Regions from separate parts of the Kitasatospora sp. NPDC038210 genome, predicted to be linked through region 2. Evidence: riboswitches for the same ligand, from Rfam matches in the RefSeq annotation. Region 2 holds a riboswitch; the other holds the start of a gene.
What was found. Region 2 has a riboswitch for cobalamin ahead of nicT (Nickel transporter NicT). Riboswitches for the same ligand answer to the same signal wherever they lie in the genome.

Region 1 (7,053 bases), on a different contig from region 2:
TCCCAAGGCCCTGCCGGCCGGCGTCCCGTACGACGTCACGCCGCTGCTCAAGCCCGGCCTCAAGTACCTCGGCGCCGCCCTGCCCGACGTCCCCGCCTCGATGGACGCGCTGGGCCCCTACAGCGCCACGATCGGCAAGCAGCCCAACGTCCTGGAGTACTACGCCCACTGGAAGGGCGGCTTCGACACCGCCGGCGTGCGGCGGATCTACGAGGCCGGGGCGCTGCCCTACATGGCCTGGGAGCCGTACGACCACTCGCTCGCCTCGATCGCGGCCGGGGACACCGACGACTACGTGCGCGGCGTCGCCAAGGCCGTCGCCAAGCTCAACCTGCCGATCGCCGTCAGCATCGCCCACGAGATGAACGGCGACTGGTACCCGTGGGGCCGCCAGGCCTCAAGCCCGGCGGACTTCGTCGCGGCCTGGCGCCACGTCCACGACATCTTCGACCAGGCCGGCGCGACCAACGTGATCTGGGTGTGGAGCCCCAACATCACCGACCCCGCGCCCAACACCCGCCTGGCGCCGTACTACCCCGGCGACACCTACGTCGACTGGGCCGGCATGACCGGCTACTTCACCAAGAGCGGGCCGAAGACCTTCGAGACCCTGTACGGGCCGACCATGGCCGAGATCCGCACCTTCTCCAAGAAGCCCTTCTTCATCAGCGAGACCGCCTCCGAGCAGGGCAAGCGCCAACGCGCCGACATCGACCAGCTGTTCTCCGGGCTGGAGGCGCACGACGACATCGTCGGCTTCGTCTGGTTCAACATCGTCAAGCGGGCGGACTGGCGGGTCGAGGCGGTCCCGGACACCCTCGCCGCCTTCAAGCAGCGCGTGTCCGACCCCCGCTACGGCTTCGACATCCGGAACCCCCGATGAGCACTGACTCCGACTTCAACCCGTTCGCCCCCATCCCGCGCCGCCGCGCGCCGAAGGGCGACGCACCGCCCGGCGGCGCCGTGCCCGACGGGCCCGCGCCCCACGGCAGCCGGCACGGCGGAAGCGAGCACGACGGCAGCACGCCCGATGGGCCCGCGCCCGACCGCGCCACGCCCGAGCGCACCGAGCCCGCCGGCACCGCGACCGGCCGCGCCGCCCGTCGCCGGGCCGCGGCGTCGGAGCCGACCGTCCCCGGGCCCCGCACGGACACCGCCGCGCCGACCGCAGCACCGGCCACCGCGGCGACCGCGACCGCCGTGGCCAACCCCGACGGCATCGAGCTGGCCCCGTACACCATCCCGCAGGTCCCCGCGATCGGCTGGGACCCGGGCACCAGCCCGCGCCGCCGCTGGATCGCCCGCGGCCTGCTCGGCGCCGTCCTGGCCGTCCAGGCCGCGCTCTCGCTGCGCCTGCTCGCCGCCGCGCACCCCGACGAGGCCGCCGCCATGGTCGCCGGCCGCCAGCAGCTCGCCCACCTGATGCACGGCACCCCGGTCACCACCGACCTGGTCGACCGGATCAACGGCTCGCCCTGGCTCTACCCGCCGCTGGCGGGCGCGGCCGCCGACGCCAACGGCATCTGGGGCACCCGGCTGCTCAGCCTCGGCTTCGCGCTGGTCACCACGGTGCTGCTGTACTCGCTGACCCGCCGGCTGTTCAACGAGCGGGTCGCGATCTGCGCGATAGCCGTCTACGCCGTCCTGCAGTCCACCGTGGTGGTCGGCTTCTACGCCGCCCCCGAGTCCCTCGCCGTGCTGCTGGTCGCCCTCGCGGCCTGGGCCACGGTGTTCACCTCACGGCGACATCCGGCGCTGGTCCTGACCGCCGCCCCGGCCGCCGCACTCGCCTGCGCCGTCGCGTACTCCGCGGCCTTCGCCGTGCCCGCCCTGGTCGGCCTCGCGCTGGCCACCGCCCGTCCGCACCGCCGGTTCGGCCCGGCCGCCCTGCGCGCCCTGCTGCTGGCCGCCGGCACCGTCGTCCTGCTGCTGCCGTACGGCACGCTGGGCGAGATCGCCGGGTGGTCGCCCTCGCACGGCACCGCCCCCGGCTCGGCCGAAGCCGTCCTGCTCTCCACCGCCCAGTGGAGCGGCCTGTTCACCGTCCTCGCGGTGGCCGGCACGATCGCCTACGCGCGCCGCGAGCAGATGAACGAGCACGACGCGCCCGAGAAGGAGGCCGTTCCCACCTCGCGCGGCCACCGCGCCCTGCTCGGCACCGTGCTGACCGCCACCGCCCTGGCCGTCCCGGCCGCGCACGTGTGGACCGGCACCTCCGGGGCGCTGTTCCGCCACCTCGCCTACGGCATGCTGCTGGCCGCCCCGCTCGCCGGGGTGGGCCTGACCCGGCTGGTCGGCGCCCACTTCCGCCACCCCCAGCTCGGCATCCTGGTCTGGGTCGCGCTGCTCGCCCTCGGCCTGGAGCAGTCCGCCCTGCGGTACCAGAACGGACCCGACTCCGGCCGCCTGCTGGCCGTCCTGCGGTCCCACGCGGTGCCCCAGGGGCGCTACCTCACCGAGGTCGACGGACTCGCCGAGTACTACCTCGGCGCGGTCAGCAGGCCCGAGCAGTGGGTCTCCGCGCGCACCGGCACGGAGTACCGCGACGCGGCCGGCGTGCAGCACCACGGGGACGACGGGAGCGTCGCCGCGATCCGCGACGGCTGGTTCACGATGGTCGTCCTCGACAGCACCGCGCCGCGCGCCACCGACCGCGCCCTGAGCGCCGCGCTGGCGGCCGGCGGGCAGTACCGACTGGTGGCGCAATTCACTTCGCCGACCGGCGATTCGAGCACGTACAAGGTCTATCTCAAGCACTGACCGGCCGACGGGCCCGCCCACGCGGGTGACACGACAGGCACAACATATGGTGCCGCCGCAGAGCAGCGGCACTACATGTATGCTCGCTTCTGCTGTCGATGCAGGGGAACCCGGTGCGAATCCGGGACTGCCCCGCAGCGGTGTGCGGGCGGCTGGAGCAGCTGTCCCCGCGAGTCCGAGTACCTGCCGGCGGCGTGCGCCACGGCCCTCCCGCAGAGGCCGCGCCAGCACCAAGCACCACCCCTCCGGGCCTCGCGGGCGGGCCGGGGAGACACCGTCGCGCGACGCCGTTTGCGTTCGTGCCGTGCTCCCCTGCCCCGACCGGCCCGAGGCTCCGATCACCGCCGCCGATCGCCGCCAGGAGAGAGCGCCTTGACCACCGCTGCCTCAGCCACCCTGCCCGCCCAGGGCTCCGGTACCGCCTTCATCGACCCGAAGGTCTCCGACCCCGGCGGCGCCCTGCTGCGGCTGCTCACCGACCGCAGTGTCGACCTCCCCGAGGTCGACCCCGGCCATGTCGCGGCCGCCGCGCTGCGCGGCCGCCACGCCGGCTCGGACTTCGCCGAGCTGCGCGGGCTGGCCGTGGACGCCGCCGCGTCGATGATCGCCGAGGACCCCCAGTACTCGAAGCTCGCCGCCCGCCTGCTCGCGCTGGAGATCGTCGACGAGGCGAACAGCCAGGGCGCCACGTCCTTCTCCGCCTCGATCGCCGTCGGCCACGCCGAGGGCCTGATCGGCGACACCACCGCGGACTTCGTCGCCAAGCACGCCGCCGCGCTGGACGCCCTGATCGACGCCGCGGGCGACGACCGCTTCGAGTACTTCGGCCTGCGCACCGTGCAGTCCCGCTACCTGCTGCGCCACCCGATCACCCGCAAGGTGGTCGAGACCCCGCAGCACTTCCTGCTCCGCGTCGCCTGTGGCCTGGCGGTCGGCGACAACGAGCAGTCGGTGCGCGAGGTGGCCGAGCTGTACGGCCTGATGAGCCGCCTGGAGTACCTCACCTCCTCGCCGACGCTCTTCAACTCCGGCACCCGCCACCCGCAGATGTCGAGCTGCTACCTGCTCGACTCCCCGCTGGACAACCTGGACTCGATCTACAACCGCTACGCGCAGATCGCCCGCCTGTCCAAGCACGCCGGCGGCATCGGCCTGTCCTACTCGCGCATCCGCTCGCGCGGCAGCCTGATCCGCGGCACCAACGGCAAGTCCAACGGCATCGTGCCGTTCCTGCGCACCCTCGACTCCTCGGTCGCCGCCGTCAACCAGGGCGGCCGCCGCAAGGGCGCCGCGTGCGTCTACCTGGAGACCTGGCACGCCGACATCGAGGAGTTCCTGGAGCTCCGCGACAACACCGGCGAGGAAGCCCGCCGCACCCACAACCTCAACCTGGCGCACTGGATCCCGGACGAGTTCATGCGCCGGGTCAACGCCAACGCGGACTGGTCGCTGTTCTCCCCGGCCGACGTGCCCGAGCTGGTCGACCTGTGGGGCGAGGAGTTCGACGAGGCCTACCGCAAGGCCGAGCAGGCCGGCAAGGCCGTCCGCACCATCCCGGCGCAGACCCTCTACGCCCGCATGATGCGCACCCTGGCGCAGACCGGCAACGGCTGGATGACCTTCAAGGACGCCTCCAACCGCGCCGCCAACCAGACCGCGCTGCCGGGCCGCACGGTGCACTCCTCCAACCTGTGCACCGAGATCCTGGAGGTCACGGACGACTCCGAGACCGCCGTCTGCAACCTGGGTTCGGTCAACCTCGGTGCGCACGTGGCCGTCGGCGCCTCCGCGGACGACCTGCTCGGCGCGATGGACTGGGAGCGCCTCGACGCCACCGTCCGCACCGCCGTCACCTTCCTCGACCGCGTGGTGGACATCAACTTCTACCCGACCACCGAGGCCGGGACGTCCAACTCCCGCTGGCGCCCGGTCGGCCTCGGCGTGATGGGCCTCCAGGACGTCTTCTTCAAGCTGCGGATCGACTTCGACTCCGCGCAGGCCGCGCGGCTGTCCACGCTCATCGCCGAGCGCATCATGCTCACCGCGTACGAGCGCTCCGCCGACCTGGCCGAGCAGCTGGGCCGCCACGAGGCGTACGGCGAGACCCGCGCCGCCCGCGGCGAGCTGCACATCGACCACTTCCCGACGGCCGCCCCGCAGTGGGCCGACCGGTGGAGCGCGCTGCGCGCCCGGATCGCCGAGACCGGCCTGCGCAACTCGCTGCTGCTGGCCATCGCGCCGACCGCGACCATCGCGTCCATCGCCGGCGTGTACGAGTGCATCGAGCCGCAGGTGTCCAACCTGTTCAAGCGCGAGACGCTCAGCGGCGAGTTCCTTCAGGTCAACCCGTACCTGGTGCGCGAGCTCAAGGAGCTCGGCGTCTGGGACCAGCAGACCCGCGACTCGCTGCGCGACGCCAACGGCTCCGTCCAGGAGCTGAACTGGCTGCCGGCCGAGGTCCGCTCGCTCTACCGGACGGCCTGGGAGCTGCCGCAGCGCGCGCTGATCGACCTGGCCGCGGCCCGCATGCCGTACCTGGACCAGAGCCAGTCGCTGAACCTGTTCATGGCGGCGCCGACCATCGGCAAGCTGAGCTCGATGTACGCCTACGCGTGGAAGGTGGGTCTGAAGACCACCTACTACCTGCGCTCGCGCCCCGCGACCCGCATCGCCCAGGCCGCCTCCGGTGCCGCCCGCAGCGCCGTGCCGGTCCCCGCCCCCACCATGACCCAGGCCGAGCAGGACGCCATCGCCTGCTCCCTGGAGAACCCCGAGTCCTGCGAGGCCTGCCAGTGAGCACCCCCGACGACCGCAAGATGCTGCTCGACCCCGGCTTCGAGCTGACCCTGCGCCCGATGCGCTACCCGTCGTTCTACGACCGGTACCGGGACGCGATCAAGAACACCTGGACCGTGGAGGAGGTGGACCTGCACTCCGACGTCGCCGACCTCGCCAAGCTGAGCGAGGGCGAGCGGCACATGATCGGCCGGCTGGTCGCCTTCTTCGCGACCGGTGACTCGATCGTCGCGAACAACGTGGTGCTGAGCCTCTACAAGCACATCAACTCCCCGGAGGCGCGCCTGTACCTGTCGCGCCAGCTGTTCGAGGAGGCCGTGCACGTCCAGTTCTACCTGACGCTGCTGGACACCTACCTTCCGGACCCGGAGGACCGCAACGCGGCCTTCGCCGCGGTGGAGAACATCCCCTCCATCCACCAGAAGGCGCAGTTCTGCTTCAAGTACATGAACGCGGTCGACCACATCGACTCGCTGCAGACGAAGGAGGACAGGCGGGCGTTCCTGCTCAACCTGATCTGCTTCGCGGCGTGCGTCGAGGGCCTGTTCTTCTACGGCGCGTTCGCGTACGTGTACTGGTTCCGGTCGCGCGGCCTGCTGCACGGCCTGGCCACGGGTACCAACTGGGTGTTCCGCGACGAGTCCATGCACATGGACTTCGCGTTCTCGGTGGTGGACACCGTCCGCGAGGAGGAGCCCGACCTCTTCGACGACGAGATGGCCAAGCAGGTCACGGAGATGCTGGAGGAGGCCGTCGAGGCCGAGCTCCAGTTCGCCCAGGACCTGTGCGGTGAGGGCCTGCCGGGCATGAACACCGCCTCGATGCGGGAGTACCTGCAGGCGGTGGCCGACCAGCGCCTGGCGCGTCTGGGTCTGCCGATCCGGTACGGGTCGACCAACCCGTTCGGCTTCATGGAGCTGCAGAACGTCCAGGAGCTGACCAACTTCTTCGAGCGGCGCGTCTCGGCGTACCAGGTCGCGGTCGAGGGTTCGGTCTCCTTCGACGACGATTTCTAAGTCGACAACGTTCGACGAACAGCGGAGCCGCCGTCATGGCGGCTCCGCTGTCGGTTCTCAGGGTTCGGGGGATACCCAGGCATGTCCAAGCTCCAACAGCGTGTGATCAACGGCCCGTTCGGGCCGATACAGGTCAGTCATGACCGCTGGCCGTCCGTCGTGGCCCGGGTGCAGGGGGCGGGGATGCCCACCGTCACGGTGGTGCCCGACCGCGAGCACGGCGCGATGAACATCAACGGCCACAACGTCCCGACCAGCCGGAAGGCCCGTATCCGTACGGCGGTTCTGGGCGACCGGAGCTACGAGCTGAGGTCGACCAGCCTCCGCCGGGCCGAACTGCGCCGCAACGGCAGCCTCATCGCCCACGCGCGCGGATCGTTCCGCTCGTACGCCCCGGGGAACACCATCCCCGGTCTCGATGCCAAGGTCACCTGGTCCCAGGGCATCGACCCGACGGACGTCGCGGTCGGCCAGGCCATGG
Region 2 (7,053 bases):
CCCGTACCCGACCGGCCGACCGACCGACCCCCGAGAGGAACCCCGCCATGAAGCCCGGAATCCACCCCGCCTACCGCCCGGTCGTCTTCCGCGACAAGGTCGGCGGCCTCGCCTTCCTGACCCGGTCGACGGTCACCGGCGACCGCACCGTCGTCCGGGAGGACGGCAACACCCACCCGGTGATCGACGTCGAGATCTCCTCTGCGAGCCACCCCTTCCACACCGGCCAGTCCCGCGTGCTCGTCACCGCGGGGCGGGTCGAGCGCTTCCGCCGGCGGTACGGCGACCGGCACTGACGGCGACCGGCGGCCGGCACCCAGGGCGACCGGCACCGAGAACGCCGCAACGGCGCCTCCCGGACGGGGAGGCGCCGTTGCGGCATGCGAAGCAGGGGGCCGCGACCGGGGCGGCGCCGGGGATCAGCGCGGTGGCGGCACCGAGACCACCATGGTCAGCGCCAGCGTCCGCTCTCCCGCATTGCGGTAGACGTGCGGGTACGAGGCGTCGAAGGAGACCGTGCCGCCGACCGGCACCGGGTGCTCGCGCTCGTCGTGCACCAGGGTCAGCTCGCCCTCGTCGACCCGGACGATCTCCACCGTCCCGGCCGGGTGCGGCTCCGAGGAGTACTCCTCGCCCGGCTCCATCCGCCAGCTCCACAGCTCCAGCGGGCCGGGCGCCTCGATCCCGTGCAGCAGGGTGCCGGTGCCGCCGGACGGCCCGGCCCACAGCGGCACGGCCTGGTCGGCCGGCACGATCCGGACGTCCGGCCCCTTCTCGTAGTCGAGCATCGTGGCGACCGAGACGCCCAGCGCGTCGCCGAGCCGGACGACGGTGGCCACGCTCGGGTTGGTACGGCCCTGCTCGATCTGCACGATCATGCCGCGGCTCACCCCGGAGCGGGCGGCGAGGGCGTCCAGGGTGTGACCGCGCTCGGTGCGCAGCCGCTTGAGGTTCCGGGCGAGGGCCCGGGAGACGAGGTCGGGGTCCGGCACGCGGTCAGTCCTCCGGTGTGTCCACTGGTCGTGACAGTGCGAAATAGTGTTCGGCAAGTTCAGTTTGTTGCACTACGCTGCCAAACCTCGGCAACGAGTCCACCCGACTGTACTTCGGAGTGCATTGTGCTGTCCTTGAGTCCCTCCGCGCCCGGCGGACCCACCATCCCGGGCAACCTCCTGCGGCCCGGGGCCCGCCCGTGACCGCCCTGCTCGCGCTCTCCGCCAGCCTGCTCTGGGGCGTCGCCGACTTCGGCGGCGGCGCACTCGCCCGGCGGCTGCCCGCGCTCGCCGTGGTGGTCGCCTCCCAGGCGGCGGCCGCCGCCGTACTGCTGGCCGCCGTCCTCGCCACCGGCAGCTGGGCCGACGCCTCCCCCGCCCTCTGGTACGCGGTCGCCGCCGGGGTGATCGGCCCGTTCGCGGTCCTCGCCTTCTACCGCGCGCTCGCCCTCGGCCCGATGGGCGTGGTCTCGCCGCTGACCACCGTCGCCGTCCTGGTGCCCGTCGGCGTCGGCCTGGCCCTCGGCGACCGCCCGGGCCCCGGCCGGATCGCCGGGATCGCCGTCGCGGTGGCCGGCGTGGTGCTCGCCTCCGGGCCCGAGCGCGGCGGCCGGGCCGCCGCCCGCAGCACCCTGCTGCTCACCCTGGGTGCGGCCCTCGGCTTCGGCACGGTGATGGCCCTGATCGCGCACGCCTCGGCGGACGGCGGCCTGCTGCTGGTGCTGTGCGTCCAACGGCTGTGCAACGTCGCCGTCGGCGGCACCGTCCTGGTGGCCGGCCTGCGCCGCTCCGGGGATGCGGCCGGCCTGCTGCCGGGACTGCGGGCCCGGCTGCCGCTGCTCACCGCGGTCGGGCTCGCCGACGTCGTCGCCAACGCCGTCTTCGCGATGGCCTCGCACCGCGGCTCGGCCACCGTGGCCGCCGTCCTCTCCTCGCTCTACCCCGTGGTCACCGCGCTGATGGCACGCGGGGTGTTCAAGGAGCGGCTGCGCCCGGTCCAGGTGGTCGGCGCCGGGCTCGCCGTCGCGGGAACGCTGCTGCTCGCGGCCGCATGAGAGGTGCTCATGACGCTGCCCCATGAGCCGCGCTCATGGGGCAGTGGGATGAGCCGCGCTCATGCCCCGACGCCATGAGTCGACCTCATGCCCCCGGCCGCCATGAGCCGACCTCATGGGACCCCATGAGCCGCGCTCATGCCCGACCCCATGAGCCGCGCTCATGCCCGACGTCATGAGCCGCGCTCATGCCCCCGGGCTCGGACCCGTCACGAGCCCTCGGGCGCCCAGCGCTTCTCGACCCGGGCGAGCTTCCAGTACCCGATCGCCAGCGCCCAGACCACCACGAACAGCCCGGCGATCGCGTAGCCGACGTTGTCCAGCGAGATGTCCGCGATCCAGCCGCTCACCGGGTCGGTGAGGTCGAACTTCTCGTGCAGCACACCGACCAGCTCGATGGTGCCGATGATGAAGGCCACCGCGATCGACAGCCCGGTGATGGTCAGGTTGTAGTACACCTTGCGCACCGGGTTGGCGAAGGCCCACTGGTACGCGAAGTTCATGAACGTCCCGTCCAGGGTGTCGAACAGGCTCATCCCGGCCGCGAACAGCAGCGGCAGGCAGACGATCGCGTACCAGGGCAGTCCGGCGGCCGCACCCGAGCCGGCCATCACCATCAGGGTGACCTCGGTCGCGGTGTCGAAGCCCAGGCCCAGCACCATGCCGACCGGGAACATCTGCCCCGGCCGGGTGATCGACCGGGTGGCCCGGTTCAGCACCCGGGCCATGAAGCCGCGCGAGTCGAGGTGCGCCTCCAGCTCCGCCTCGTCGTACTGCCCGGCGCGCATCGCCCGGAACACCTTGAGGATCCCGAGCAGCGCCGCCAGGTTGAGCGCCCCGATCAGGTACAGGAACGCGCCGGAGGCCGTCGTCCCGACCACCCCGAGCCACTTGTGGGTGGTCGACTCGTCGTCCATCAGCGTGTTCGCCAGCTGCGCGCCGCCCGCCACCAGGGCGGCCATGATGACCACCATCGAGGAGTGCCCGAGGGCGAACCAGAAGCCCACCGAGACCGGCCGCTTGCCGTCCGCCATCAGCTTGCGGGTGGTGTTGTCGATCACCGCGATGTGGTCGGCGTCGAAGGCGTGCCGCATCCCGAGGGTGTACGCGGTGATACCCAGGCCCACCCCGAAGACCTGGGTACCGACCGCGTACCGCTCGGGTGCCACCAGAAAAATGAGCGTCCCGAAGGCCACCACGTGCATGGCCAGGATCACGCCCATCAGCCCGGCCGTGCGGACGGTGTCCTCGCGCCGCCACCGGAAGGTGGGCAGTACGGAGGGAGCCGCTGCGGCCTCCGCGGCGGCGGTTTCGGGCAGGGTCATCTGCGGATCACGCTCCAGCACCTCGTGGAATCACTTCGTGAGATGCCGCGGCCGGTCTCCTGGCTTACGGGACACGCCCGTACCCGCCTTCCCGGGTGCGCGAGGCGCCCAGTGACGTCGTGGGTACGGACGGCGCTCCCCCGCGGACGGGGGAACGGCCCGATCACAGTGGCGAGGGCCGCTCCGGACTCCGGACCCCTGAGGGTCCGTCACCGGTCTTCCCGAGCACCACGGCGGGCTACACGGTAGGGGCCCGGCCCCGACCCATGCAAGGCTGCGCACCTGCGCAGGTGTCCAGGATCACAGCCGCCCGCCTGCAAGAATGTCCGCATGCATCTCGTACCGGCCGACCGCGCGGGCCACCGCACCATCGACGGACACCGGGTCTGCGAGGCCATCGCCGCGATCGGTGACGCCGCGCACGTCCGGTCCTGGGCCGAGCGGTTCTCGCTGCTCGCCGACCCCGGACGGCTCGCCCTGCTGCTCGCCCTCCACCGGGCGGGCCCGCTCGCCGTCACCGACCTCGCGGTCGCCACCGGCATGCGCGACCCCGCCGTCTCCCAGGCCCTGCGGCTGCTCCGCACGGCCGGCGTGGTCACCGGCGACAAGGACGGACGAGTCGTGCGCTACCGGCTCGTCGACCAGGACATGCGCCCCCTCCTCGACGAGTGCGTCGCCGCCGAGCACCACGAGCCCACCGCCGCGGCCGGCTGACCGACACTCGGGAAACGCGGCCGCACCGGCACCCCGGGTGAGTACGATCATGGCGTGCCGTCCCACCCCCACGCCTGGCCCGCCGACCGCTGGAACACCCGACCGGTCAAGGCCCGCGTGCTGGCGGTCGCCCGCACCCTCACCTCCGCCACCCGGGTCCTGGACGTCCTCACCCTGCTGCACCCGGACGGGGTCGAGCGGTACTTCACCGTCAACCCCGGCTCCGCCTTCGCCGATCGCGCCCTGGACGAGTACCTGCACGGCTTGCCCGGCTTCACCCTGCTGGACTGGGAGGACGCCGTCCGGCACCGCTTCGACCTGGCCGTCTCCTGCGCCGTGCACTCCTCCATGCACCGCCTGGACGCCCGGCTCGTCGTGCTCCCGCACGGCGCCGGCTACAACCGCCTGGTCACCGAGTCCACCGGCGACACGGTCAGCGCCGCCGGCCTCTCCCGCAAGGAACTCACCCACCGCGGGCGGGTGTTCGTGGACGTCCTCGGCCTCTCCCACCCCGAGCAGCTGGACCGCCTGCGGGTCTCCTGCCCCGAGGCACTGGACGTCGCCCGGGTGGTCGGCGACCCCTGCTTCGACCGGATGCTGCGCAGCCTGCGCTCCCGCGACGCCTACCGCGCCGCGCTCGGCGCCGTCGACGGCCGGCGGCTCGTCGTCGTCAACTCCACGTGGAGCGAGCACTCGTTATTCGGCCGCCGCCCCGACCTGCCCCAGCGCCTGGTCCGCCGGCTGCCCGCCGACGAGTACGCCGTCGCCGTCGTCCTGCACCCCAACATCTGGAGCCGCCACGACCCCGAGGCCCTGCTCGACGCCGCCCGCCGGATGGGCCTGCGCCTGATCCCGCCGCACCAGGGCTGGCAGGCCGCCCTGGTCGCCGCCGACTGCCTGATCGGCGACCACGGCTCGGTCTCCGTCTACGGCGCCGCCCTGGAGCGGCCCACCGTGCTGGTCGCCACCGGCGCCGCCGAACTCGACCCGCGCTCCCCCGGCTACGCCTTCGGACAGGCCGCGCCCGTGCTCGACCCCGACGGCGACCTCGCCGCCCAGCTCGAACTGGCCCTGGGCAAGCGGGACCCGGCCGCCCTGCGCCCGCTCACCGACCGCTCGCTGAGCCGCCGCGGCCGCTCCGCCGAACTGCTGCGCCCGCTGCTCTACTCCTTCCTGGAACAGCTGGACGAACCGGGGGACGAACCGCTCCTGCCGCCCTACCCCGGGCCCGTCCCGCGCCCCGGCACCACCGACGCGCCCACCGCGTACGACGTCGAGGGCGAGAGCGAGGGCACCGAGGTCGGACTGCGGCGCTACCCCTTCGACCCGGCCGACCACACCCCGCGCGGCTTCCACGCACTCACCGACGAGCACCCAGGCGACGCCCTGCGCTACACCGCCGAGGTGCTGGCCCGCACCGAGGTCCGCGCCGAGCGCCCCGCCACCCGCTGGCTCGCCGACACCGTCGCCGAACTCCCCGGCCTCGCCGTCGCGGTGGCCGCCCTCGGCCCGGCCCGCCACCTGCTCCGGCTGCGCACCGGGCTGCTCCTCGAAGCCCGCGCCGAACCGGACTGGGGCAGCCCCGAGCCCCGCCTCGACCCGCTGCTGCTCGGCTCCGCCGTGGCCTGCTGGCTCGCCGACGGCGGCGACCCGGCCGGCCTCCCCGAGCACGGGCTCACCGTCCGCACCGGCGAACACCGCACCCGGGTCTCGTTCACCACCGAGCCGCCCCGGCCCTCCCCCTCCTAGCCGCCCCGACCGCTCCGGCCCCGGGCACCGAGTCCCGACCGCCCCTGCCCTAGCCCTCCCGGCCGTCCCGTGCCCGCAGCTCCCGCAGCCGCTCACGGCTGCGCTCCGCCAGCTCCTCGTCGCCCAGCTCCGCCGCGAGGCCGACGAGCAGGGTGTGCGCCTGCGCCTCCTTGGCGTATTGCTTGCGCTGCTCGGCCTGCCGGGCGCAGTCACCGGCGTGGACGGCGGCGAGACGCAGCTCCCCGAGCGCGCGGTGGGCCCGGGCCCGGACCAGCGGCAGCTTCATCAGCATGTCGCGGTCGTCGGTGTCCGCGGCCCGTGCGACGGCACCGTCCAGCACGGTCAGCGCCTCCTCCGCCCGGCCGTCGGCGATCAGCGCCTGCGCCAGGTTGTAGCTCTGGACGATCTCACCGTGGTCGTCGCCCCGGTTCTCCGCCAGCGCCAGCGTGAACCGCTCCACCGCCTCGCCGGGCCGGCCGTCGGCCAGGCAGAGCAGGCCGTCCGTCTCGTGCAGCACGCCCACCACCCGGCGGTCCGCCACCAGCGGCAGCTGCTCCGCGGCGAGCGCCAACTGCTCGGCCGCGAGCGGGTACTCCTTGCGCTCGAAGTGGGCGCGGGCGAGCTGGTTGCGCATCCGGACCACGGCGGCCGGCTGGTTGTCCCACTGGGCCGACTCGACGCCGAGCCGGTGGGTCGCGATCCAGTCCTCGTACAGCTTGCGGCCGTGGTACAGCGGCCAGAGCGACTCGCAGAGCCGCCACACCTCGCCGTGCCACTGCTGCTCGGCCGCCTCCTCCACCACCGCACGCAGGTTGGCCCGCTCGGCGTACAGCCACTCCAGGGCGGTCGCGCCGTCGGCGAAACCGGGCAGCTCCTCGCCGCCGGCCTCCTGCAGCCGCAGCCGCTCCCCCATCGCCCGGTCGGCCAGCGCGGCCCGGGCCCGGTAGTAGGCCACCACCCGGGCGAGGAGTTCCTGCCGACCGGGCAGGTCGCGGGCGCGGCGGTAGGCGTGCAGCCGCACCACGTCGTGGGCGCGGTAGCGGGTCTCGGGGCCGTCGTCGACCACCTCGTCGACCAGGTGGACGGCGCGCAGTTCGTCCAGCGCCGCACCGGCCTGCTCGACACCCGCCGCGCACGCCGCCTCGGCCGACACGAAGGGGCCCGGGTGCACGCCGATCAGGCGGTAGAGCGCCCGGCCCTTCGGCGACAGCCGCTCGT

Region 1: another riboswitch for cobalamin. It lies ahead of ACZ7KX_RS15165 (ribonucleoside-diphosphate reductase subunit alpha); the one in region 2 lies ahead of nicT (Nickel transporter NicT).

Annotation. Positions count from the first base shown of each region.
Region 1 is NZ_JBVJYK010000006.1:249,388-256,440, forward strand. It holds gene ACZ7KX_RS15155 (glycoside hydrolase family 26 protein) at 1-883, shown strand, start outside; gene ACZ7KX_RS15160 (glycosyltransferase family 39 protein) at 880-2,760, shown strand; cobalamin riboswitch at 2,834-2,965, shown strand; gene ACZ7KX_RS15165 (ribonucleoside-diphosphate reductase subunit alpha) at 3,157-5,556, shown strand; gene ACZ7KX_RS15170 (ribonucleotide-diphosphate reductase subunit beta) at 5,577-6,572, shown strand; gene ACZ7KX_RS15175 (hypothetical protein) at 6,654-7,053, shown strand, end outside.
Region 2 is NZ_JBVJYK010000014.1:37,738-44,790, forward strand. It holds gene ACZ7KX_RS26730 (type B 50S ribosomal protein L31) at 48-296, shown strand; gene ACZ7KX_RS26735 (helix-turn-helix domain-containing protein) at 420-992, opposite strand; gene ACZ7KX_RS26740 (EamA family transporter) at 1,193-2,047, shown strand; gene nicT (Nickel transporter NicT) at 2,257-3,372, opposite strand; cobalamin riboswitch at 3,405-3,620, opposite strand; gene ACZ7KX_RS26750 (ArsR/SmtB family transcription factor) at 3,703-4,086, shown strand; gene ACZ7KX_RS26755 (hypothetical protein) at 4,141-5,835, shown strand; gene ACZ7KX_RS26760 (AAA family ATPase) at 5,885-7,053, opposite strand, start outside.